2 regions of the Uliginosibacterium flavum genome follow, and region 2 is predicted to be linked to the other one. Evidence: riboswitches for the same ligand, from Rfam matches in the RefSeq annotation. Region 2 holds a riboswitch; the other holds the start of a gene.

Region 1 (11,997 bases), on a different contig from region 2:
GGCGGGTGGCAGCAGGGCTTCGAAGTGGGTCAGGACGTGTTCGGCGCGGACCAGCAGGCGTTCGAGATCGGGAGAAATCATTGCGTGAGCTTTCCGGAACCGGGGAGGCGACCAGTATACTTGCTCCTCCGGTAGATGAGGGCGGCAGGCATGAAGCAGATTCTGGCAGGGATGGTGTTGGCGTTATTGGCGGCTTGCACGTTGCAGACTTATCCGGGGGTGAAGGAGGCGCCGGTGGCGCCGGAGTCCGCGCCGCAGCCGGCGCAAAGCGCGCCGACTTGCCCGGTGTGCCCTGTGCCGCCCAAGCCTGAGGTGCCGGGCCCGGCCGCGTCGGCGCCCACTCCGCCACCACCCGCAGCGCCCTTCAGCGCGGCACAGTGGAGCGAGTTGCCTGACTGGTCGCGCGACAAACTAGATGAAGCCTGGCCGGGCCTGCTCGCCTCTTGCAAGGCGATGCGTCAGCCTGAGGTGAAAGCGGCATGGATGCTGGTATGCGAGGCTGCGCAGGCGCTGGGCAGCAAACCCTCCACCGCGCAGGTGCGCAGCTTCCTCGAAACCTGGCTGGCGCCGCAGCAGATCGTGAATGCCGATGGCGGGCGCGAAGGTTTGATCACCGGATATTACGAGCCGCTGATGCATGGCAGCCGCTGGAAGAGCGCGAAGAATCCGGTGCCGGTGCATGGTGTGCCGGAAGACATGCTGCAGCTGGACCTGGCCGAGGTGTATCCGGAAACCAAGGGCCTGCGTCTGCGTGGTCGCGTCGAGGGGCGCAAGGTGCTGCCTTACTGGTCGCGTGCGCAGATCGAATCACAGGGCGAGACTTTTGCCGCCAAAACCCTGCTGTGGGTGAATGATCCGGTCGAATTCTTCTTCCTGCAGGTGCAGGGCTCGGGTCAGGTGCAACTGGCCGATGGCTCGCGCGTGCGCATCGCCTATGCCGACCAGAATGGCCATCCCTACAAATCGATTGGCCGTTGGCTGATCGACAAGGGTGAGCTGACGCTGGCGCAGGCCGGCATGGTAGGCATCCAGAACTGGGCGCGGGCCAATCCGCAGCGCCTGTCCGAGTTACTGAACGCCAACCCCAGCTACGTGTTTTTCCGCGAGGAATCCGCCAACGGCGAGGGGCCGAAAGGCTCGCTGGGCGTGCCGCTGACGGCAGGCCGGGCGATTGCCGTGGATACGCGCATGGTGCCGCTGGGCGCGCCGGTGTTCATCAGTTTTGCACTGCCGGATGGCAAGCCGATGCAGCGCATGGTGCTGGCGCAGGACACCGGCGGGGCGATCCGTGGCCGGGTGCGGGCGGATTTCTTCTGGGGTTTTGGTGCCGAGGCCGGCAAGCTCGCCGGCCAGATGCGCCAGCAAGGCCGCATGTGGCTGCTGTGGCCGAAGGGCGCGGCACTGCCGGTGGTGACGAACTAGCTGAAGATCTGTTTGGGGGCGGAATTCGGATCGTTCCCATGCTCTGGGTGGGAGCCATCAATCAGGTAGGACGGGCACTGACACCTCGCGACCTGCCTGGCTTAAGTCATCAGGCATAGCCGGGTTTGTCCGGGTCGTCGTAAAGCCTTTGCTGCAGAGGCTTTACGCGATGCGTTCTGCCATGAAGGTGGCACTGCCCGCTAGCGCTGGAATTGGGCAGATTGCGCGGGGATGGTCTTGATTGAAGTGTCTTCTCCGACTTCATCAATATCTGACAGTGACCCATTCATCATGTTTCCGCACCTGCCTGAACTCCTGAGTTTTGCCTTCCTGCAGTTGTTGTTTTTTCTGGCCTGGCTGGCCTGGCGGTCCTCAACCGGACGGCAGGGGCAGATCGGCCCGTACCGGCAGGCGCGCAAGGCGCTGGTGGTGCTGGAGCCCGCTGCGCAGCAGGGCGCGGTGCAGGCCCATCTGGCTGCGCATGTGGCCGCTGCACGGGATGCCGGGCTTGAGGTGGTGGGTGTGGAGAGCGCCGTGATGCGCGGCCCTTCAGCGGGCTGGAGTGGCAGGCTGCGGGCGATGGACTTCTCGGAGCAGGCGGCTTTGCCGATGTTCTACGTAACGGAAAAGGATGCGTTCGAGAGCGAGGAATTCGAGGCATTCCTGCTCGCTCTGAAAGTCGATGAGCTGTATCTGGCCGGCGGCGGGCCGGAGTTCGACATTCACCGCACGGCCCGCAGCGCGATGGTGCGCGGCTACAAGGTGAGCGTGCTGATCAATGCCATCGATGTGTATGGCGGGCCGGCGGCAATAGTGCCGGTGGAGCAGGCGCTGCATTATGTCGCAGGTCAGGCCGCCTGAAGAGCCGCTCCCAGATTGCTTCTCCGGAATGCATGCTTGCAGAGCCTTGCTGGGTGCGGCTGTGCAGGCAGGCCTCGAAATTGGCCATTCAGAGCCTGAGTGTTTTTCGGACAGCGCGACCCGATTTTCGTAGGGCCGACTTCAGTCGGCCACCCACGCTCGGCGTGCGACTGAAGTCGCACCTACAAGGCCGGCTTGATCAGGCCTCGACTTCGCCCAGATAGGCACTGCGGACCTTGGGGTCGTTCAGCAGGGCTTCGCCCGTACCGGAGAGGGTGATCAGGCCGCCATCCATGACGTAGCCGCGTTGCGAAAAGGCCAGCGCCAAGTTGGCATTCTGCTCCACCAGCAGGATGCTCATGCCTTCCTTCACCACGGTCTGGACGACTTCGAAGATCGTCTCGATGACCAGCGGGGCCAGGCCCATCGACGGTTCATCCAGCAGCAGCAGTTTCGGCCGCGACAGCAGCGCGCGGCCGATGGCGACCATCTGCTGTTCGCCGCCCGACAGGGTGCCGGCGACCTGGGCGAGGCGTTCCTTCACGCGCGGCAGCATGCTGAAGACGCGTTCCAGATCGGCTTCGATGCCCTCCTGATCGTCGCGCGTATAGGCGCCCATGCGCAGGTTTTCTTCCACCGTCAGGCGCGTGAAGATGCCGCGCCCTTCCGGCACCAGTGCGATCCCCTGACGCAGGCGCAAGTGCGTGGGCAGGGTGTTGATGTTCACGCCCTGATAGATCAGCTCGCCGCCCTTGGTCGGCAGGAGGCCGGCGATGGCGTTCAGGGTGGTGGTCTTGCCCGCGCCGTTGGCGCCGATCAGGCACACCAGCTCGCCGCTGCAGACTTCGAGATTGACACCCTTGACCGCCTGGATCTGGCCGTAGGCAATCTGCACATCCTTGAGTTGCAGGATGGGCGCTTTTTGTTCAGTGGCCATGGTGACCGCTCCCCAGATAGGCTTCGATGACGTCAGGATTTTTCTGGACCACGGCAGGCACATCTTCGGCGATTTTCTTGCCGAAATTCAGTACCGCCACGCGGTCGCACAGGCCCATCACCAGTTTCACGTCATGTTCGATCAGCAGCACGGTGACGCCATCCTGACGGATCGTCGAAATCAGCTCGCGCAGCTGGCCGGTTTCGGTGGCGTTCATGCCGGCCGCCGGTTCATCCAGGGCCAGCAGTTGCGGTTCGGTGGCCAGCGCCCGGGCGATTTCCAGACGGCGCTGATCGCCATAGGAGAGGTTGCGTGACACCGTTGTCGCGTGATGTTCGATGCCCACATAGCGCAGCATTTCGAAGGCGCGCTCGGTGATCAGGCGTTCTTCTTCGCGGGCGTGGCGGTTCTGGGTGAGGATGCCCCACAGGCTCGAATCCGAGCGCAGGTGGTGGCCGGCCATCACGTTTTCCAGCGCGGTCATTTCACGGAACAGGCGGATATTCTGGAAAGTGCGCGCAATACCGCGCGCCACCACCACATGTGGCGTGCCGGTTGGCAGTTCGCTGCCGGCAAAGATGAATTCGCCGCCATCCGGTGTGTAGGCGCCGGTCAGCACATTGAAGAGGGTGGTCTTGCCCGCACCGTTGGGGCCAATCAGGCCGTAGATCTCGCCTTTGCGGATGCTCAGCGAAACATCCGACAGCGCGGTGAGGCCGCCGAAGCGTTTGCTGATGTTCTGGGCTTCGAGCAGGCTGATACTCATTCCGTAACCCTCCCGGTCTTCGCCAGTTCAGGGCGGGAGTAGCGGGCATGGGCGGGCAGCAGACCGGCCGGGCGTAGCAGCATCATGAAGATCATGGCCAATGACAGCAGCAACATACGCAGCACTTCGGGGTCGAGAATCACCTGGCCGAAGACGGCTTGTTGCACCGGCAGGGCAACGCTGCGCAGGATTTCCGGCAGCAGCGACAGGGCGATGGCGCCGAGGATTACGCCGCCCAGATTGCCCATGCCGCCGAAGACGACCATGGTCAGAATGGCGATGGATTCCATCAGCGAGAAGGATTCCGGTGAGACGAAGCCCTGAAAACTGCCGAACAGGCCGCCGGCCACGCCGCCGAAAGTGGCGCCCATGGCGAAGGCCAGCAGCTTCATGTTGCGCGTGTTGATACCGATGGCCTTGGCCGCCAGTTCGTCATCGCGAATCGCCGCCCAGCCACGGCCGATACGCGAGACCTGCAAGCGGCGGATGACGATTACCGAGCCGACCACGAAGAGCAGGAAGACGTAATAGAACATCACCAGTGAATTGATCTTGAAGTTGTCGGTGATCGGGATATGGCGTGAAACATCCCAGCCGAACAGGTTCAGGGTGTCGAGCATGTTCACGCCCTGCGGCCCGTTGGTGATGTTGATCGGGTAATTCAGGTTGTTCATGAAAATGCGCACGATCTCGCCGAAACCCAGCGTGACGATGGCCAGATAATCCCCCCGCAGGCGCAGTACTGGCGCACCGAGGATCAGCCCGGCCAATGCGGCAAAGCCGGCGCCTGCCGGCAACACGAGCCAGAAGGGCAGATGCAGGCCGAAATGTGGCGAGGCGAGAAAGGCCCAGGTGTAGGCGCCCACCGCGTAGAAGGCGATGTAGCCCAGATCGAGCAGTCCGGCGAAGCCGACAACCAGATTCAGGCCCAGCGCCAGCATCACGTAGAGCAAGGCGAAATCCAGAATGCGCACCCAGGTGTTACCGACCATTGCGGCAATCAGCGGGGCGATCAGCATCAGCGCCAGCACCACGCCGCGTGCGGCCTTGGGGTTACGGCTACCGAGCCAGGGAATCGCGACAGCGAGTTCGTTCATATGGGGAGTCCCGAGAGTTGGTGCTTATGCGCGATCAGAAACGCGTTCGCCGAGCAGCCCGGTGGGGCGGAAGATCAGGACGATGCCGAGAATGACAAAGGCAAAGATGTCCTGATAGTTGCTCGACAGCAGTTCAAAGTGGCCACCATTGGCGCAGGTTTCCTGCAGCGAAATTGACTGAGCCCACAGCGGCAGATGGCACAGATCGGTAGCCGATCCCAGATAGCCGGCACCGATGGATTCGACCAGGCCGAGCACCAGACCTCCCACCATGGCGCCACCCAGATTACCGATGCCGCCCAGCACCGCCGCCGTGAAGGCCTTGATGCCGGGAGCGAAGCCCATTGCGTAGTGCGCCACGCCGTAATTCGAGGCGTACATCACGCCGGCAATGGCGGCGAGGCCGGAGCCGATGATGAAGGTCGTCGAAATGATCTTGTTGGTGTCCACGCCCATCAGGCTGGCAACGCGGTGATTCTCGGCCGTGGCACGCATGGCGCGGCCCAGCCGGGTCTTGTTCACCAGCAGGGTCAGGGCCAGCATCAGGAATGCCGAGCTGATCAGGATGATGATCTGCACTGGCGTGATGAATACACCGTCGACAGGCTGCAGCGGTGTGGTGGAAATCAGTTGCGGGAAGCTGTGGTAATTGCGTCCCCAGATGATCATGGCCAGGGTTTGCAGCAGGAAGGACATGCCGATGGCGGTGATCAGCGGCGCAAGGCGTGGCGCATTGCGTAATCGTCGATAGGCGGTGCGCTCGATAATATAGCCCATCGCCATGCACACGATCATGGCGACGCTGAGGCCGATCAGCAGCACAGGAATCGCGCCGAGGGCAGGCCAGGTCTTCTGTACGAAAACGACGACTTGCAGCGCGACCAGCGCGCCTACCATGAGTACGTCACCATGGGCAAAGTTGATCAGGCCCAGAATGCCGTAGACCATGGTGTAACCCAAGGCGACGAGCGCATATACGCTGCCGACGACGAGGCCGTTAATGATTTGCTGGAGCAGGGTTTCCATGGCTGGCGATAGTACCAAAGTGCTAGAGGCGGTTCATGATCTTACTGCGAGGCCGTGATCAGGGCTCATGCGCGGCTCGGAATCCTCATGTATCAACATACATTCCGGTTCCTGCGCTGCTCTTCACCCTGCTGACGGTCTCTCGCTATAGCTCATGAACAGCCTCAAAGGGGGGCGATTGTCCACACCTCGAACAAACCGGGCATTAATCAAGATCAAGAGTGCATTGCACAAAAACGGGGCGCAACAATCATGGCGCCCCGTTTCTGTGCTCAAGCGCGAGCTTACTTCAACGCGGCCCAGGTGCCTGCTTTGAATTGATACATGGTGATGGCGCCAAACTTGGTGTCACCCTTTTCGTCAAAGGCAACATTGCCCGTCACGCCCTTGAACTGAACCTTTTTCAGCGCAGGCAGGTACTTGACCGGATCGGACGAATTGGCGGCCTTCATGCCTTCGATGATCGCGGCAGCGGCATCGTAGGCGTAGGGTGCGTAATTCTGGATATCCACGTTGAAGCGCTTCTTGAAGCGATCCTTGAAGCCCTTGTCAGAGAGTTGTTCCAGCGGCAGGCCGGCTTGCGAGCAGTACGCTGCGTCGCTCATGGCATCACCCGCCAGTTTGATGAATTCAGGCGTGCAGCCACCATCGCCGGTGACGAACTTTGCCTTGATGCCGAGCTGCTTGATCTGCTTGAGCATCGGGCCGCCCTGCGCATCCATGCCGGCATAGACGATCACGTCCGGGTTCTTGGCCTTGATCTTGGTGAGGATGGCGGCGAAATCGGTGGCTTGATTGGTTGTGAATTCGCGGGACGTCAGCGTGCCGCCATTGCCCTTCACGCCTTTTTCCACTTCATCGGCCAGGCCTTGGCCGTAGGCCGTGCGGTCGTCAATGATCGCAACTTTCTTGCCCAGTTTGGTCGCCGCATATTTACCGATCACGCTGCCTTGCTGGGCATCGTTGGCCATGGTGCGGAAGATGTAGGGAAAGCCCTGCTGGGTCAGCGTCACATTGGTAGCCGAGGGCGAAACCATCGGGATGCCGGCCTGGTTGTAAATGCGCGAAGCCGGGATGGTGGTGCCGGAATTCAGGTGACCAATGATGCCCTTGACGCCTGCATCCACAAGGCGTTGTGCGACGATGTTGCCGGTCTTCGGGTCGGCAGCGTCGTCTTCTCCGATGAGTTCGAATTTAACCTTCTTGCCATCGATCATCACGCCCTTGGCGTTGTATTCCTCCAGGGCCAGACGCGCGCCGTTCTCATTGTCCTTGCCCATGTGGGCGACGTTGCCGGTCAGCGGGCCGACGTGGCCGATCTTCACGATTACTTCCTGCGCCTGGGCCAGGCCCGAAGCAAAGCTCAGTACGGCCAGTGCGATCACAGTCTTCTTCATCTGGATGGTCTCCTTGGATAGGTGGGTGCTGCGCATGCCTTGCGGAATGTCAGGCCGGGTGAGCCTGATGACGGATGGTACACAACAAAAAGCTGCGTGCTGCTTGTCAGCCAAGCCGTTCGAAAATTGGACGACCCGTGCTGCAGATCCGCTCGCAGCTTGCCTCTTCAGCATGCCATGCTGCAGAAGGCCGCCCTGTGCGCCTCTTCAGGCATCGCTTGCCGTCATGAGTCATGCAATTTCCGCGCCACGCGGCTCGGGGAATACACGCATAGCTTGGCGACCCGGCCCTGCGCTAGGCTGGGCATTATCTCCTGTGGTCTACGTGGTGAAACGTGCGAAGCATAATCCTCTCATCCCTGTTCTTGCTGGTCTGCGTGCTGAGTGCCTGCGGACCGGCCTCGCATGGCCTGGAGCCGGGCAAGGCGACGATGCCGCAGCTGCTGGATCAGATGGGCGAGCCGAGCATGGTGTGGTCAGAGGGTGATGGCAGTTTGCAGTTGGAGTTTGCGCGGATACCGAAGGGCGGCGGAAATTTCATGGCGCGTGTGGCACCGAACGGAATCCTGATGAGCCTGCAGCAAGTGCTGACCGAAGCCAATGTCGAGGCCTTGCAGCCAGGCATGAGCCGTGATCAGGTGAGGCGTGCGCTGGGGCGGCCGGGGTGGATTGAGGGGCGCGAATCTGGCGAGCTATGGCACTGGCCGCTGGATCAGAACCGCCCCGAAGTGTGGCAGGTAGACGCCCAGTTTTCTGTAGCAGGCACTTTGCTTGAGGTGCGCCGCAGCCGGATTCTCTACGGGCAGACCCTGGGCGGCGCAGCGGCGACTGGTCAGCAGAAGCGTCCGCAACTGTGATCCCAGGCTCGCCATCATCTCGCACCCTGATGAATTATCTGGGATAATCCGTCCTTTCCGAGGAGCGCTGCGAGGATCTGTCCAGATTCCCAGGCTCGGAACCCGCACCCGGTGCGGGCCAGATTCAACGGCGCTCACCGCTTCATGCAGATCTCGTGCGGAACGCCGGTGAGCCAGAAAACTCCCCCGCTTTTCCCCTCTGACTGCTGAGCGTTTGACACGCCCGGAGAATGACCCATGCAAGCCGACCGCACGACTGAACTGACCGCCCTGCTCAAACATCGCATCCTGATTCTGGATGGCGGCATGGGCACCCAGATCCAGCAATACAAGCTCACCGAGGCCGACTATCGCGGCACGCGCTTTGCCGATTTCAATCGCGATCTCAAGGGCAACAACGACCTGCTGCTGCTGACCAAGCCGGAAGTCATTGCTGAAATCCATCGCGCCTATCTGGAAGCCGGTGCTGACCTGATCGAGACTTGCACCTTCAACGGCACGCGCGTGTCGCAGGCCGAGTACGGGCTGGAAGACATCACCTACGAGCTGAACGTCGAAGGCGCGCGTCTGGTGCGCCAGCTGTGCGATGAATTCTCCGCTAAAGATCCCGCCAAGCCGCGTTTCTGCGCCGGCGTGATCGGACCGACATCGCGCACCCTGTCGATCTCTCCGGACGTGAATGATCCGGGCTATCGCAACATCAGCTTCGACGCGTTGGCCGAGGATTACTATCAGTCCGCCAAGGCCCTGATGGAAGGTGGCGCCGACATCCTGCTGATCGAAACCGTGTTTGACACGCTCAACGCCAAGGTCGCCGTGTTCGCCGTGCAGAAGCTTTTCGCCGATCTGGGCCGCACGCTGCCGATCATGATTTCCGGCACCATCACCGATGCCTCCGGCCGCACCCTGTCGGGCCAGACCGCCGAAGCCTTCTGGAATTCGCTGGCACATGCCAAGCCGATTTCCTTTGGTTTCAATTGCGCGCTGGGCGCCAAGGAACTGCGTCAGTACGTTGCCGAGACCTCCGGTTTCTGCAGCAGCTTTGTCTCCGCTCACCCGAATGCCGGCCTGCCCAATCCGCTCTCGCCCACGGGCTACGACGAAACGCCCGAACAGCTCGCTGCCGACATCACGGAATGGGCACAAGCCGGCTTCCTGAACATCATCGGTGGCTGCTGCGGCACCACGCCCGCGCATATCCGTGCCATCTCGGAAGCCGTGGCGACGATCAAACCGCGCAGCATTCCCGAAATCGAAGTGCGCCAGCGCCTGTCCGGCCTGGAACCCTTCAGCATCGGCGCCGACAGCCTGTTCGTGAACGTCGGCGAGCGCAACAACGTCACCGGCTCCAAGGCCTTCGCCCGCATGATTCTCGAAGGGCGCTTCGACGATGCACTGGCCGTGGCCCGCCAGCAGGTAGAGAACGGCGCGCAGGTCATCGACATCAACATGGACGAAGCCATGCTGGATTCGAAGGCCGCGATGGAGCGCTTCCTCAAGCTCATCGCGGTTGAGCCGGATATCGCGCGCGTGCCGATCATGATCGACTCTTCCAAGTGGGAGATCATCGAAGTCGGCCTGCAATGCATTCAGGGTAAAGGCATCGTCAATTCCATTTCGATGAAGGAAGGCGAAGCTGCGTTCCTGCATCACGCCAAATTGTGCATGCAGTATGGCGCGGCCGCCGTGGTGATGGCCTTCGACGAAAAGGGCCAAGCCGACACCTATCAGCGCAAGACGGAGATCTGCAAGCGCGCTTACGATCTGCTGATGGGCATCGGCTTTCCGCCCGAAGACATCATTTTCGACGCGAACATCTTCGCGATTGCCACCGGCATCGAAGAGCACAACAACTACGCCGTCGACTTCATCGAAGCCGTGCGCTGGATTCACACGAATCTGCCTTACGCCAAGACCAGCGGCGGCGTGTCCAACGTGAGCTTCAGCTTCCGTGGCAATGATCCGGTGCGCGAAGCGATCCACACCGTCTTCCTGTATCACGCCATCAAGGCGGGCCTCACCATGGGCATCGTCAACGCCGGCCAGTTGGGCGTGTATGACGATCTCGCGCCGGAGCTGCGCGACAAGGTGGAAGACGTCGTATTGAACCGTCATCCTGATGCGGGTGAGCGCCTCGTCGAATTCGCCCAGACCGTCAAAGGTCAGGCCAAGGAAAACGTGCAGGATCTGGCCTGGCGCGACTGGACCGTCGAAGCGCGCCTGTCGCACGCGCTGGTCAAGGGCATTACCCAGTTCGTGGTGGAAGACACCGAAGAAGTTCGTGCCAAGCTGTTCGCCGAGGGCAAGCCGCCGCTGGCCGTGATCGAAGGCCCGCTGATGGCCGGCATGTCCGTGGTGGGCGACCTGTTCCGCGACGGCAAGATGTTCCTGCCGCAGGTGGTCAAATCCGCCCGCGTCATGAAATCCGCCGTGGCCCACCTGATCCCCTTCATCGAGGAGGAGAAGAAGCGCACCGGTGCCGCCGGCAAGGGTACGGTCATCATGGCGACCGTCAAGGGCGATGTGCATGACATCGGCAAGAACATCGTCGGCGTCGTGCTCAGCTGCAATGGTTACGAAGTCATCGACCTAGGCGTGATGGTGCCCACCGAGAAGATCCTGCACGCCGCGAAAGAACATGGCGCGCAGATCATCGGCCTGTCCGGCCTGATCACGCCCTCGCTGGAAGAGATGAGCCATGTCGCCGCCGAGATGCAGCGTCAGGGCTTTTCTGTGCCGCTGCTGATCGGTGGCGCCACCACCAGTCGCGCCCACACCGCCATCAAGATCGCGCCGCACTACGAACACCCCGTCGTGTACGTGCCGGATGCCTCACGCGCCGTTGGCGTCGTGACCAGCCTGCTGTCCATCGACGGCCGCGATGCGTACGTTGCGGAAGTGGCCGAGGATTACGAAAAAGTGCGCCAGCAGCACGCCGCCAAGGCCGGCGTGAAACTGGTGTCGCTGGCCGCTGCGCGCGCCAACCGATTCAAGTGGAACAGCGATGCGGCTTATGTGCCGGCCAAGCCTGCACGCGCCGGCATCCAGCGTCTGCGTAACATCGATCTGGCCACGCTGGAGCCCTACATCGACTGGGCGCCCTTCTTCCAGACCTGGGATCTGGCCGGCGCCTATCCGGCGATCCTGACGGACAAGGTGGTGGGCGAAACCGCGACGAATGTTTTCAAGGATGCGCAGAGGATGCTCAAGCAGGCCATCGACGGACGCTGGATTGAGGCCCATGCCGTCTTCGGGCTCTTCCCGGCGGCTGCGCAGAATGACGACGTGTTGATCTACAAGGACGAATCGCGCACCGAAATCATCGCCGCCTGGCGCGGCCTGCGCCAGCAGCACGAACGCCCGGCCGGCAAGCCCAACTACTGCCTCAGCGATTTCATCGCCGATGCAGATTCAGGCGTGCCCGATTACATCGGCGCTTTCGCCGTCAGCGCCGGGCGTAATCTGGAAAAGCGCGTCGCCGAATACGAAGCCGTGCATGACGACTATCACGCCATCATGCTCAAGGCCATCGCCGACCGCTTCGTCGAGGCTGCCGCCGAATGGCTGCATCAGCGTGTGCGCACCGATTACTGGGGCTACGCGGCGGGCGAAGCGCTGGATCGGGATGCACTGA
Region 2 (11,997 bases):
GGCCCGCAGGATTGCGTGCTGCCGGAGACTTTACTGCCGATGTTTGCGACGCCGCTTTCGGTGCTGGGTGAGGAGAGCATGGTGTCGGTCACTATGGGCCTGACGCGCCTTGTGGATGTGGAGGCCAGTGGCGGCGCCGCCGCGCTGGAGGCCGGGTTTCAGGCCTTGCGCACGGCCAAGTCTACGCAGCGTGGGCAGTTGGCCTGGTATACGCCGGAGATTTCACGTCAGACCCATGATCGTGTGACGCTGCTGACCGGTTTGCGAACGGCCATGCGCGCCGAGGGTTTGTTTGTGGTGTATCAGCCGCAGATCGCATTGAGTGACCGTCGTCTGATCGGGCTGGAGGCGCTGGTGCGCTGGCGCACCGAGAGTGGTGAAATGATCGGCCCGGATCGCTTCATCCCCGTCGCGGAGCAGTCCGGGCTGATTCGCGAAATTGGTTTTTTCGTGCTGCGGCGGGCTTGCAGCGTCCTGGCGCTCTTGCATGGCGAAGGCTGCCAAGGTTTGCGCATGGCAGTCAATGTGTCGGCGATCCAGTTCCGCCATCCGGCGTTTCTGGCCGAACTGCGCCAGATCATCGGTGACTCGGGGATTGACCCGTGTTGTCTGGAGCTTGAGATCACCGAATCGATTGCCATGGAAGATGCCGTGTATGTCCGGGAAACGCTGGACGCCTTGCACGGTATGGGGATTCAGCTGGCGGTGGATGACTTTGGCACCGGCTACTCTTCGCTGGCGCAACTCAAGGGCATGGCGGTCGACCGCCTCAAGATCGACAAGGCCTTTGTCTGCGATCTGGACGAAGCCGGGGCTGATGCCAGCATCGCCGGGGTGGTAATCCAGTTGGGTCAGCGCCTGGGTAAAGAGGTCATTGCCGAAGGCGTGGAAACTGAGGCGCAGGCGGATTTGCTCAAGCGCATGGGCTGTCCCGAAGCGCAGGGTTATCTGTTCGGCCGACCGATGCCGCTGGATGATCTGCGTGCGTGGATCAGGCGATCGAGGGCTGGCTGAAAAGCCTCTACCCGCTTGACTCTTCAGCATGCATGCCCGCAGATGGCCGTGGCATGCACCTCTTCAGCATCCTGTTCTCGCTTAGCTTGGCGCTCCGGGCGGAGCCCCGGGAGCAACCCGAGGCAGGTCGAGGATGAAGCGGCTGCCTTGACCGGGCGTGCTGTGTACTTCAATGCTGACGGACATCTCTTCGTTGGTGTCCGAGAGGGCGTGCGTGCGTTCCTGGATGCGCTCTTCCAGCTGTTCGTTGGCATCGCGGAGGGCTTGTTCGCGTGAGCGCATCACGTCGAACATCTGGTGCAGACCGTCCAGGAGTTGAGAGTATTCGCATACGTGGCTCCTGGGCCAGGTGAAATCGAAGCCTTGCTGGGCAGGCGCGACAGATCCAGCCCGAGCAGATCGGTGCGCCGCAGGCTGCTGTAGCCGTGCAGGCTGACATGCGTACACGTCGTTCGGCGTCGCCAGATAGACAGCCTGAAACACGTTGTTGGAGGTCATCAGCCAGTCCAGAACCTCCTGTGGTTTCAGGCGCGAGAGGTTTTGTGTGCGCAACTCTTTAGCGTCAAAGCGCTGCGAAGCGAGCGGCCCTTGCAGATACAGGCTGGTTTGCAGTGCCAGCGTGCGGGCCAGGGCAGTATTCGCGGCGACCGCCTCTTGTTCCAGACGCGGCATCAACCAGATCCGGATCGCTACGCCACCCAGCAGGGCTGGCAGCAGACCCAGCAACAAGGCTGTCAGTGTCAGGATACGATGCTAGGAAAGCATGACCTGATCCGGATCAGTGCTGTGCTTCGAACCGTGCGTTGCGAACGACTGTCATGAACTGCGGGCGGCTGGCGTCGCCAAAGGCATCAAACACCACTTGCCCTTGCAAGGCCTGGAAAGTCTTGCGGCGCAGGAGTTCGGCTTTGATTTCCTTGCGCTGATCGGTACGGCTCAGCACGTCCAGCGCCACATTGGCGGCATCGAAACCGGCCACACTGGCATAGCCCGGCTCTTGACCGAAACGCTTGAGGTAGGCCTCGCGAAATTTGAGGTAGTTGGCCGAGGCGTCGTTGCGGTCGAAATACTGTTCGACCAGCATGCCCTCGGCGTGCACGCCACCCAGCTCGATCAGGCGTTCGGTTGCAGCCCAGCCTGCGCCGGCGATCTGCACCGTGTTGTTTTGCTGGCGGATCTTTTGCGCCAGCATGCCCGCATCCACCGTGTTGCACACCAGTGAGATGACGTCTGGCCGGCTTTTGAGCAGTTGCTGCGCCAGCGCGCCGTAATCCGGACTCTGGCGCGAATCGAACTCCACAGCGGCAACGATTTTGCCGCCCGCCTGTTCGAACGCGAGGCGGTAATCTTCCAGCCAGCTCAGGGTGTAATCACGATTGGCCAGATCCACCAGCACTGCCGCATGCGACAGATTATTTGTATTGCGTTGGAAGTCGGCCATGCTGCGACCATAAACGCTGGTGCTGGAGACGACACGGAAAAAATTATCGTCCTTGCCCGACAGGCGCGTGGTTGTCACCGTGCCGCCGATTATGACCAGACCGGCAGCCTGTGCTTCGGGCAGCGCTGCAACGGCAACCGAGCTGGTCATCGGGCCAACGATCAGACTGACGCCCTCGGCGGCCAGCGCCCGCACGGCATCGCGTGCTCCGGCGTCGTCCTGGCGATCATCGCGCACCAGTAAATTAACCTGCCGCCCCTTGATACCGCCTGCCTGATTGCGCCATTCCACGGCCAGTTGTGCGCCGTTGCGCCCGGCCGTGCCGAGATCGGCAAAGCGCCCCGATACCCCGCCGATGAAACCCAGCTTGATCGGCTCCGACTGGACGCAGGCTGCCAGCAGCGCCAGGGTCGGTACTAGACAGCAAGCATGAAAACGCATGGCGGAATCCCCGGGTTTGGCCGTAAGCCGAATGGGTGCGGCAGTACTGATATCGGCAGCTGGGCTTCGCGTCTTGAGGTGGATTGCTGTGTTGTTCCTGACCGAAGCATGCCTTGAAAGCCGCTCTGCGCTTGGGTCTTCGGCATGGCATGTTGAAGGTGGCCGTTGCACGCGGCTCTTCAGAGGGCTCTGTTAGCATGTGTTTCAGGGCTGGCTTCGGCGGAATTTGTCGCTATAATCCAAAACTTCCGAGGAGCGCTGCGAGGTCATCACGATCCCAGGCTCGGAACCCGCAGCTGTTCTGCGGCGGGTCAAGATTCAACCGCGCTCACCAGTTCAACCGTGCCGGGCACGGGGTAGACGGTGAGCCGCATCCAGCCTCATTTCTCCCGTTCCGGCCACTTGTTCAAGGAGAACACCGTGGCTAACACCTTTACCGATTACGTTATTTCCAGCGATCCCAAATTGGCCGATGCCGCTTGGGGCCGCAAGGAAATTCTCATTGCCGAAACCGAAATGCCGGGCCTGATGGCCATTCGCGAAGAATTCGCGAAAGTCCAGTCGCTCAAGGGCGCGCGCATCACCGGTTCGCTGCACATGACCATCCAGACTGCCGTGCTGATCGAGACGCTGACCGCGCTCGGCGCCGAAGTCCGCTGGGCCTCGTGCAACATCTTCTCGACCCAGGATCACGCCGCTGCTGCCATCGCCGCTGCCGGCATTCCGGTCTTCGCCGTCAAGGGCGAAACCCTCACCGAATATTGGGATTACACCCACCGCATCTTCGAATGGGCGGATGGCGGTTATTCCAACATGATTCTGGATGATGGCGGCGACGCCACGCTGCTGCTGCATCTGGGCGCCAAGGCCGAGAAAGATCTGTCGGTCATCAGCAAGCCGGGCTCGGAAGAGGAAACCATCCTGTTCGCCTCGATCAAGGCCAAGCTGGCGATCGATCCGACCTGGTATTCCGTGCGTCTGGCCGCCATCAAGGGCGTGACCGAAGAAACCACCACCGGCGTGCACCGCCTGTATCAGATGCACGCCCGCGGCGACCTGAAGTTCCCGGCGATCAACGTCAATGACTCGGTCACCAAGAGCAAGTTCGACAATCTGTATGGCTGCCGCGAATCACTGGTGGACGGCATCAAGCGCGCCACCGACGTGATGATCGCCGGTAAGGTCGCCCTGATTGTTGGTTACGGCGACGTGGGCAAGGGCTGCGCCCAGGCCATGCGCGCCCTGTCGGCACAGGTCTGGGTCACCGAAATCGACCCGATCTGCGCGCTGCAAGCAGCCATGGAAGGCTACCGCGTCGTAACCATGGAATATGCGGCTGAAAAAGCCGACATCTTCGTGACGACCACCGGCAATTTCCACGTGATCACGCACGACAACATGAAGGCGATGAAGAACAACGCCATCGTCTGCAACATCGGTCACTTCGACAACGAAATCGATGTCGCGTCGCTGGAGCAGTACCAGTGGGAAGAGATCAAGCCGCAAGTCGATCACGTCATCTTCCCTGACGGCAAGCGCATCATCTTGCTGGCCAAGGGCCGTCTGGTGAATCTGGGCTGCGGTACGGGCCATCCGAGCTACGTGATGTCTTCATCATTTGCCAACCAGACCATTGCGCAGATCGAATTGTTCACGCGTACCGCCGAGTATCCGGTGGGCGTCTATACCTTGCCCAAGCATCTGGATGAGAAGGTCGCGCGTCTGCAGTTGAAGACGCTCAACGCCCAACTCAGCGAGCTGCGTCCGGATCAGGCCGCCTACATCGGCGTGCCGGTTGAAGGCCCGTACAAGGCCGATCACTACCGTTATTGATGCCGTGCCTGCACTGCCACTCTGTGCGAGTGGCAGTGCAGTTTCTGGAGTTTTGAATGATGAGCAGCAAACCGCATTTCAGCATCGAGTTCTATCCGCCCGCGACGCCTGATGGCATCGAAAAGCTGCGTGGCGTGCGTGATCAACTCGCCGCCCTCAACCCCGAATTTTTTTCCGTCACCTACGGCGCAGGCGGCTCGACGCGTGACCGCACCCTGCAGATCGTGCGCGAGATCCGCGAAGCCGGGCTGGACGCCGCGCCGCACCTGTCCTGTATCGGAGCCACACAAGCCAGCATCCGCGAGCATCTGGCCGAATTCCGCGAGATCGGCGTCAAGCGCGTCGTCGCCTTGCGCGGCGACCTGCCCTCCGGCATGGCCGATCCGGGCGAGTTCCGCTATGCCAACGAACTGGTTGAATTCATCCGCAAGGATTCCGGCGACGAATTTTTCCTCGAAGTGGCAGGCTATCCTGAAGTGCACCCGCAGGCGCGCAGTTTCGAGGCGGACTTCAAGGCCTTCATCACCAAGGCGCGCGCTGGCGCCAACTCGGCGATGACCCAGTATTTCTACAATGCGGATGCCTACTTTCATTTCGTCGACTGTGTGCGCCGCGAGGGTATCGATATTCCCATCGTGCCGGGCATCATGCCGATCGCCAGCTTCACCAAGCTCGCCCGCTTCTCCGAGAGCTGTGGCGCCGAGATCCCGCAATGGATGCGGCGCAAGTTCGAAGGCTTCGGTGATGATGCCGAAAGCGTGCGCGCTTTCGGTCTGGATGTGGTGACGGCCCTGTGTGAACGCCTGATTGCCGGTGGAGTTCCGAGCCTGCATTTCTACTCACTCAACCAGGCCGGTTTGACCAGCGAGCTGTGTCGTCGATTGGGTCTGGTGAATCAGGCCTGAATGTGTTTTCTTGCTTGACACAGCCTTGGTCTGTTGGCTAGAATGCGTCCCTTCGCTTCTGGAGGGTCGTTAGCTCAGCTGGTAGAGCAGCGGACTTTTAATCCGTTGGTCGCAGGTTCGAATCCCGCACGGCCTACCACTGGATTGTGAAGCGTTAAAGATTTTGGGGGTATAGCTCAGTTGGTAGAGCAGTTGACTCTTAATCAATTGGTCGTAGGTTCGAATCCTACTGCCCCTACCAAAATATGTAGAAAGCCCAGTCTTCGGACTGGGCTTTTTGCATTACAGGCCTCGCTCATGTTTCTCGGCGCGGGCACTCTCCGGCACAGGCAGGTCGAGCGCGTGCATCAGGCGTGCGATCAGTTCCTCCGGGCTTTGGGCGATGACTTCGACGGGCACCTCATGGCGTTCTGTCAGGCGTTCGAAGCTTTCAAAGCCATATGACGCGATCAAAGGGTGCATGCCGGCGGCAATTGCCGAGCTGTAGTCTTTGGATTCATCTCCACACACAAAGGCGCGGGCCGGATTGATGCCGAAGCGCTCGCGCGCAGCCTTGAACGCATCGGTCTTGCTTTGTCCCAGCTGGACATGCGCCCAGTGATCCAGTTCGCGCAGATCGATGTCATGGCGGGCAAGCAGGGCTGACAGGGTTGTTTCCGGTGAGTTCGTGATATTGCGGGTTACCAGCCCGACGCGCACATCGCTGCGGGCGATCAGCGCCTTGAGCAATTCCGCCATGCCAGGAAAGAGACTGGCCTCGGTACGGTAGATCCGGGTCATGGTGGCAATCAGTTTCTTGCGCCGCTGTTTGCCGATCTGCTGTTTCAGATTCAGCGGAAATTCCTTGAGCCCGCCCAGATACTTGAAAATGTTGTGGCGTTTCTGGAAGCGCTCCAGATCGCCCAGATCCATGTTGTGTTCCGCGAACGCCCGGCCGATGGCCTTGAAAGCGTCGATGGTCGTGCCGTCTGCATCGAACAGCACCAACCGGTCGTGGCTGGGATAGGGAGATCGAGTCTTATTGGAATTCATTGCGGAGTCGAAATCAGTTGAATGTGCCTTGAGCTAATACGATATTCCTGTGACAGGAATGTTGCACTGACTGTGTTCGCGAATTCGATGCGTTGTTTCATCCTGCGCCGGAGATTGCGCCTAAGCCCATACGCCGCAAGCTTGGGCGGGAGGCTGGCCGACGGTCAAGCTTGCGGCGCATGGCGTGGCTGCCCGAAGTGGCGTATTTCAGGCGCGCTCGGCACGACTGTCGGGAAGGCCTTGCCCGCGCTGGGCGGACAAGGAAAAATCAGCGAAGTTTGTCCGGATGTGCCAAAAATTAATGTGTCGGCTGAGTGTGCTTGCTTTCGATGCATCCATAGGCGGGCGCCCCGCCTGATTGTCAGGAGCCAAACATGAATAAAATCCAGATCGTAACGAGTTGCGCCTTGCTGGCCTTGACCCTGGCGGGCTGCGGCACGACGCCGAGTATCGGCAGCAGCGGTGCCCGTACCGTGGCCAGTGGTTCGGCCGGGGGCGCAAACAGCTCCGGGGTGAATGATCAGCTGGAGCGCTGCAACGAATCCATGGGTACGATTACCGTGGTTGAGGATCAGAACGCCGGCTGGTACCACAGCCTGCGCAGTCAGAACCTGCAGTCCACCGTGCCGGTGATCCGCATGCTGATCCAGCAGTCCAATTGCTTTGTGGTCGTCGAGCGTGGTCAGGCCATGCGCAATATGCGTCAAGAGCGTGCGCTGGAGGACTCTGGCGAGATGCGTGCCGGCAGCAATTTCGGCAAGGGCCAGATGGTAGCGGCCGATTACACCCTGACGCCCTCGGTGACCTTCAGCCAGAAGGGCACAGGCGGACTTGGTGGTCTGGTCGGCGGGCGCTACGGTGGTCTTGCAGCAGGGGTCCTCGGTTCGATGAAATTCAATGATGCCTCCACCATGCTGCTGATGACGGATAACCGTTCGGGCGTGCAGTTGGGGGCCGCGGAGGGTAGTTCGCGCAATATCGATTTTGGAGGTTTTGCGGGGGCATTCCCCGGCTTCATGCTCGGCGTGGGCGGCTACAGCAATACTCCGGAAGGCAAGTTGGTCGTCGCAGCTTTCTTCGATGCCTATAACCAGATGGTTCGCTCGGTCAGGAACTATCAGGCGCAGACGGTGCGTGGCGGTCTGGGTACGGGCGGGCGCTTGGGCGTACAGGGCGGCACGACTCCAGCCTCGCAGGAGATTGATCCGGCGCCGACGACACGCCGGCGCAAATAGGATCGACCATCTCATCCGTCAGCGGCCCTGCGGGGCCGTTTTTGCTGCTGTAAATCAGTCAATCGTCAGGAACTGTAGATAGAATTCGCCGATTCAATCAGGAGCAGCACAATGGATCAGCACAACGAAAACTTGCAGGACGCCCAGCGCGCCATGGCCGAGGCAGATTGCCTGGTCGACAACGCCCGGGTGGAGGCCGCACTCGATGCGCTGGCGCTGACGATCAGTGCCCGGCTGGCCGACAGCAATCCGCTGGTCTTCGTGGTGATGAACGGCGGCCTCGTCGTTGCCGGGCGTCTGTTACCCAAACTGAATTTCCCGTTGGAGGTATCCTACCTGCATGCCTCGCGCTATGGTCATGCCTTGAACGGCAACCTGCTCGACTGGCGCGTGCGCCCCACGCAGGATCTGCGCGGCCGCACGGTGCTGGTGCTGGATGACATCCTCGACGAAGGCTTCACCTTGCAAGCCATCCTTGAATACCTCAAGGCCGAAGGCGCGGCCGAAGTGCTCTCTGCGGTGCTCGTGCATAAGGACCATCCTCGTAAAGCTGTGCCCGGCATGCGTGCCGATTTCACCGGACTGGATGTAGCCGACCGTTTTCTCTTTGGTTGCGGCATGGATTACAAGGGCTATTGGCGCAACGCGCCCGGCATCTACGCGCTTAAGGGCCATTAGCCCCGGTGTTGAGCAATGAGTGCTGAGGACTGAGTAAAACCTGCGCCGGCTTTTGCCGGCGTTTGTTTTTTCCGAGCTGGGATTTGCCTGTCGGGGTAGGCCGCTTCAAAAGCCGCGCGGGGCGGACCTGTGCGGGCAGGCATGCTGGAGAAGTCCGTCGGGGGCGGCTCTTCAGGCAGGTGCTGCAATCGACCTGTTGTGGCGGCTTTGTCGGCATCTTAAGCCAGAAGCGCTACTTTTCCGCGCGGCCGAAGGCTGTTGCCTTGCGATGATGCAGGGTGAACCAGAAATGACAAATACGACAATGCGCGTATTCAAAAGGCGTAATGCCCATTTCCCTGAGTTGATTCAGAGGTGCTACGCCAGAAAACTGGAAATAGTGCAAAAAACCTTAAAACCGTTCGCCCCCTGCTGCGGGTAATTCATCGCTTGAAAACGCGTAAAAACCGGAAATAAGTCACACTTTTTGGCGTTTTGTACAGGCAAGCACTGATTGAATTACTTGGAGACGGATAGATGAAAAGATTGAGCTTGAACGGCATGACTTTGGGCATGCTGTTATGTGCGGGCCTTCTGGCTGCGTGTGGCGGTGGTGGCAGTGGCGGCGGTAGTGATGGTGGTGGTTCATCATCGGGCAGTCCGGCGAGCTCCTCGTCTTCCAGTTCTGGCGGCGCGGCTACGTCTTCGTCATCCAGCAGTTCGTCGGGCGCCGGCAACGCCAGTTCTTCATCAAGCTCTGGCGCCGGTACCTCTTCAGGGCAGGGCAGTTCTTCCTCCAGCTCCAGCAGTTCATCGTCAAGCTCGAGCAGCTCGTCCGGCTCCAGTAGCTCTTCATCAAGTTCCTCCAGCAGTTCTTCATCCAGTTCGTCCAGCTCCTCGTCCAGCGGTGGTATTACTGCCGCGCTCGGCATCACTGCCGGCAATCCGTTTGCCGGCGCCGGCATGTACGTCAATCCGGATTATGCGAAGTACGTTGCGCAATCGCAGGCGCTGGTGGCTTCGGGCTCGACAGAAGCTACGCGCGTCAACGCAATGAAATCCTTCCCGACCGGCGTGTGGATCGATCGCATGGACGCGATTGATGGTGGGGTCTTGAACAATGGCCGCCTGAGCGTTGAAGGTCATCTGATCGAAGCACTGGCACAGCAAAAAGCTCGCGGTGGTGCGATGACCATCACTTTTGTCGTGTATGACCTGCCGGATCGCGATTGCGCAGCCGCAGCCTCCAACGGCGAGTTGAGTGCCGCCAATGGTGGCATGGTCAAGTACAAGGCCCAGTACATCGACCGCCTCTATGCGATCTTTGCCAAGGACGCCTACAAGAGCCTGCGTATCACCTTGGTGATCGAGCCGGATTCGTTGCCGAATCTGGTGACCAACGCCGGTGAAGGCGCGTCGATTGCAGCCTGTGTGACGGTGAAGAACAACAACACCTATGTCGAAGGTGTGCAGTATGCGGTTGGCAAGTTCGCGGCGCTGAGCAACGTCTATCAGTATCTGGATATTGCTCACTCCGGCTGGTTGGGTTGGGACAACAACCGCAGCCGTGCGGTGGCTGCCTTCAAGACCTGGATTGGTGGTATCAAGAACGGTGATTTGTCGGTGATTCGTGGTTTCGTGACCAACGTGGCGAACTACACGCCACTGGATGAGCCCTTCTTCAACGGCACGGCGGATGTCGTCGGCACCGGCGGCACGACCCAGTTCTACGAGTGGAATTATATGGTCGATGAGCTGGGCTATATCGACAAGCTGCGCGCCGAATTCGTCGCTGCAGGCTTTCCGTCCAGCCTTGGCTTCATGGTTGATACGGGTCGCAATGGCTGGGGCAGTGGCTTGCGTCCGACGGCAAGTGCTGCGGATGTCGATAACATGCGCATCGATCTGCGTGCGCATCGCGGCAACTGGTGCAATGTACGCAACGCGGGTGTCGGCGCGCGCCCGAAAGTGGCGCCTGATGCGTCGCGCAGCTATCTGGATGCCTATTACTGGGTGAAGGGGCCGGGCGAATCGGATGGCACCAGCGACAGTTCAGCGACCGCCGTAAATTCGGAAGGCAAGCGTTTCGACCCGATGTGTGGCACCGGCAATATTGACGCCCTGACCGGCGCGCCGCACGCCGGCCACTGGTTCCATGAGCAATTCCTGATGCTGATCCGCAACGCCTATCCGGCGCTGTAACAGTCTGGAGTTGGCTTGCAAAAACGGGCATGCGTCGAAAGACGCATGCCCGTTTCCATTTATTCTCATGGAATTATCAACGCAGCATCGTCCTGATATCAACCAGCTCTTGTGTGGGCCGGTAGAGCGTGACGCGGTTTTTGCCGTCGAGTTTGGACTGATAGAGCGCGAAGTCGGCTTGCCTGAGCAGTTCAGTGAAGCTGTTGTTTTCGGACGTCAATTCAACCACGCCAATGCTCATGCGGGAGTCGCAATGCTCGAAGCAGTGTTCAAGTAGTTCCTGCGCAATCAGGGCGGCGGCCGAGCCTGTTGTTTCTGGCAAGGTGATGATGAATTCGTCGCCGCCATAGCGACCGAGGATGTCGGTGCTGCGCAGCCGGCCGCGCAGGGTGAAGGCGATGCGCCGCAGCAGATCGTCGCCGGCCAGATGGCCCAGTGTGTCATTGATGGTTTTGAAGTCATCAACGTCAAGGATGATGAAGGCCAGCGGCTGGTGGTGGCGTGTGGCACGCAGAACTTCGCGTTCCGACAGCTCGATCAGGCGGCGACGATTGCAGCAGCCGGTGAGCTCGTCGATGGTGGCGAGTTCGCGCAGCCCGTCGATGAGAGCGAGTTTTTTGGAGACGTCCTGAATCAGCAATGCGGTGCCGAGTTGCGGGCCATGTTTGTTGCGAAGTGGATAGCAACGGATCTCGAGTTTGCGGCCATCCGTACTGTCAATGAAGGCTTGTGCGCTGGGCAGGGGATCGGCGAAAGCGGCGGGATTGACCAGCGTGGCCGCTTCTGCCCCGATCATCGACAGCATCAGCTTGGGATAAAACCGGGTGGCTGCATGGTTGAAGTCGATTATGCGCAGGTTGGAGTCCAGCACGATTACGCCTTCAGCGATGCCATCGAAGACAATGTCGCGCGCCAGCGGAAGCACGCTCAGCATCTTGTGATTCAGGGTGGCGAGGCTATAGATGATGCCGGTGGCGGCTATGCCGAAGGGGCTCAGATCGATCTGGTGTGGCGATAGCCCGGTCTGGTAAAGCAGATGAAATATCCAGGGCAAAAATGAGCCGGCCAGCAGCATCAGTGCTTGCTGGCGGTACAGTGGAATTGCCTGACGCCAGGCGCGGAACAGCAGCAGCGCGCCGATGGCGATGCTGATGTTGAGATAGGCAATGTTGAGCCAGTAGACGGGGCCCTTGCCGATGCGGGTGATGCTCAGCCCGTTGCTGCGCGTGAACTCCTG

Evidence for each region. A riboswitch is a leader RNA that binds a small molecule or an ion and turns the genes downstream of it on or off. The one in region 2 is predicted to bind S-adenosylhomocysteine.
Region 1: linked by a shared signal. The riboswitch ahead of metH (methionine synthase) and the one ahead of ahcY (adenosylhomocysteinase) in region 2 are both predicted to bind S-adenosylhomocysteine.

What each region holds. Positions count from the first base shown of each region.
Region 1 is NZ_JBEWZI010000003.1:293,361-305,357, forward strand. Features, by position in the region: gene ABXR19_RS04690 (ATP-binding protein) at 1-81, opposite strand, end outside; gene mltA (murein transglycosylase A) at 151-1,422, shown strand; gene ABXR19_RS04700 (isochorismatase family protein) at 1,714-2,283, shown strand; gene ABXR19_RS04705 (ABC transporter ATP-binding protein) at 2,483-3,220, opposite strand; gene ABXR19_RS19675 (ABC transporter ATP-binding protein C-terminal domain-containing protein) at 3,210-3,437, opposite strand; partial or broken gene ABXR19_RS19680 (ABC transporter ATP-binding protein) at 3,456-3,914, opposite strand; gene ABXR19_RS04715 (ABC transporter permease subunit) at 3,983-5,083, opposite strand; gene ABXR19_RS04720 (branched-chain amino acid ABC transporter permease) at 5,108-6,109, opposite strand; gene ABXR19_RS04725 (branched-chain amino acid ABC transporter substrate-binding protein) at 6,394-7,506, opposite strand; gene bamE (outer membrane protein assembly factor BamE domain-containing protein) at 7,842-8,363, shown strand; S-adenosyl-L-homocysteine riboswitch at 8,417-8,506, shown strand; gene metH (methionine synthase) at 8,601-11,997, shown strand, end outside.
Region 2 is NZ_JBEWZI010000002.1:278,222-290,218, reverse strand. Features, by position in the region: gene ABXR19_RS03040 (putative bifunctional diguanylate cyclase/phosphodiesterase) at 1-1,014, shown strand, start outside; gene ABXR19_RS03035 (ATP-binding protein) at 1,096-1,740, opposite strand; gene ABXR19_RS03030 (ABC transporter substrate-binding protein) at 1,793-2,896, opposite strand; S-adenosyl-L-homocysteine riboswitch at 3,141-3,233, shown strand; gene ahcY (adenosylhomocysteinase) at 3,317-4,729, shown strand; gene metF (methylenetetrahydrofolate reductase [NAD(P)H]) at 4,789-5,634, shown strand; tRNA gene ABXR19_RS03015 (tRNA-Lys) at 5,698-5,773, shown strand; tRNA gene ABXR19_RS03010 (tRNA-Lys) at 5,800-5,875, shown strand; gene ABXR19_RS03005 (HAD family hydrolase) at 5,917-6,618, opposite strand; gene ABXR19_RS03000 (CsgG/HfaB family protein) at 7,041-7,901, shown strand; gene ABXR19_RS02995 (hypoxanthine-guanine phosphoribosyltransferase) at 8,013-8,579, shown strand; gene ABXR19_RS02990 (hypothetical protein) at 9,002-9,523, opposite strand; gene ABXR19_RS02985 (glycoside hydrolase family 6 protein) at 9,522-10,760, shown strand; gene ABXR19_RS02980 (histidine kinase N-terminal 7TM domain-containing diguanylate cyclase) at 10,837-11,997, opposite strand, start outside.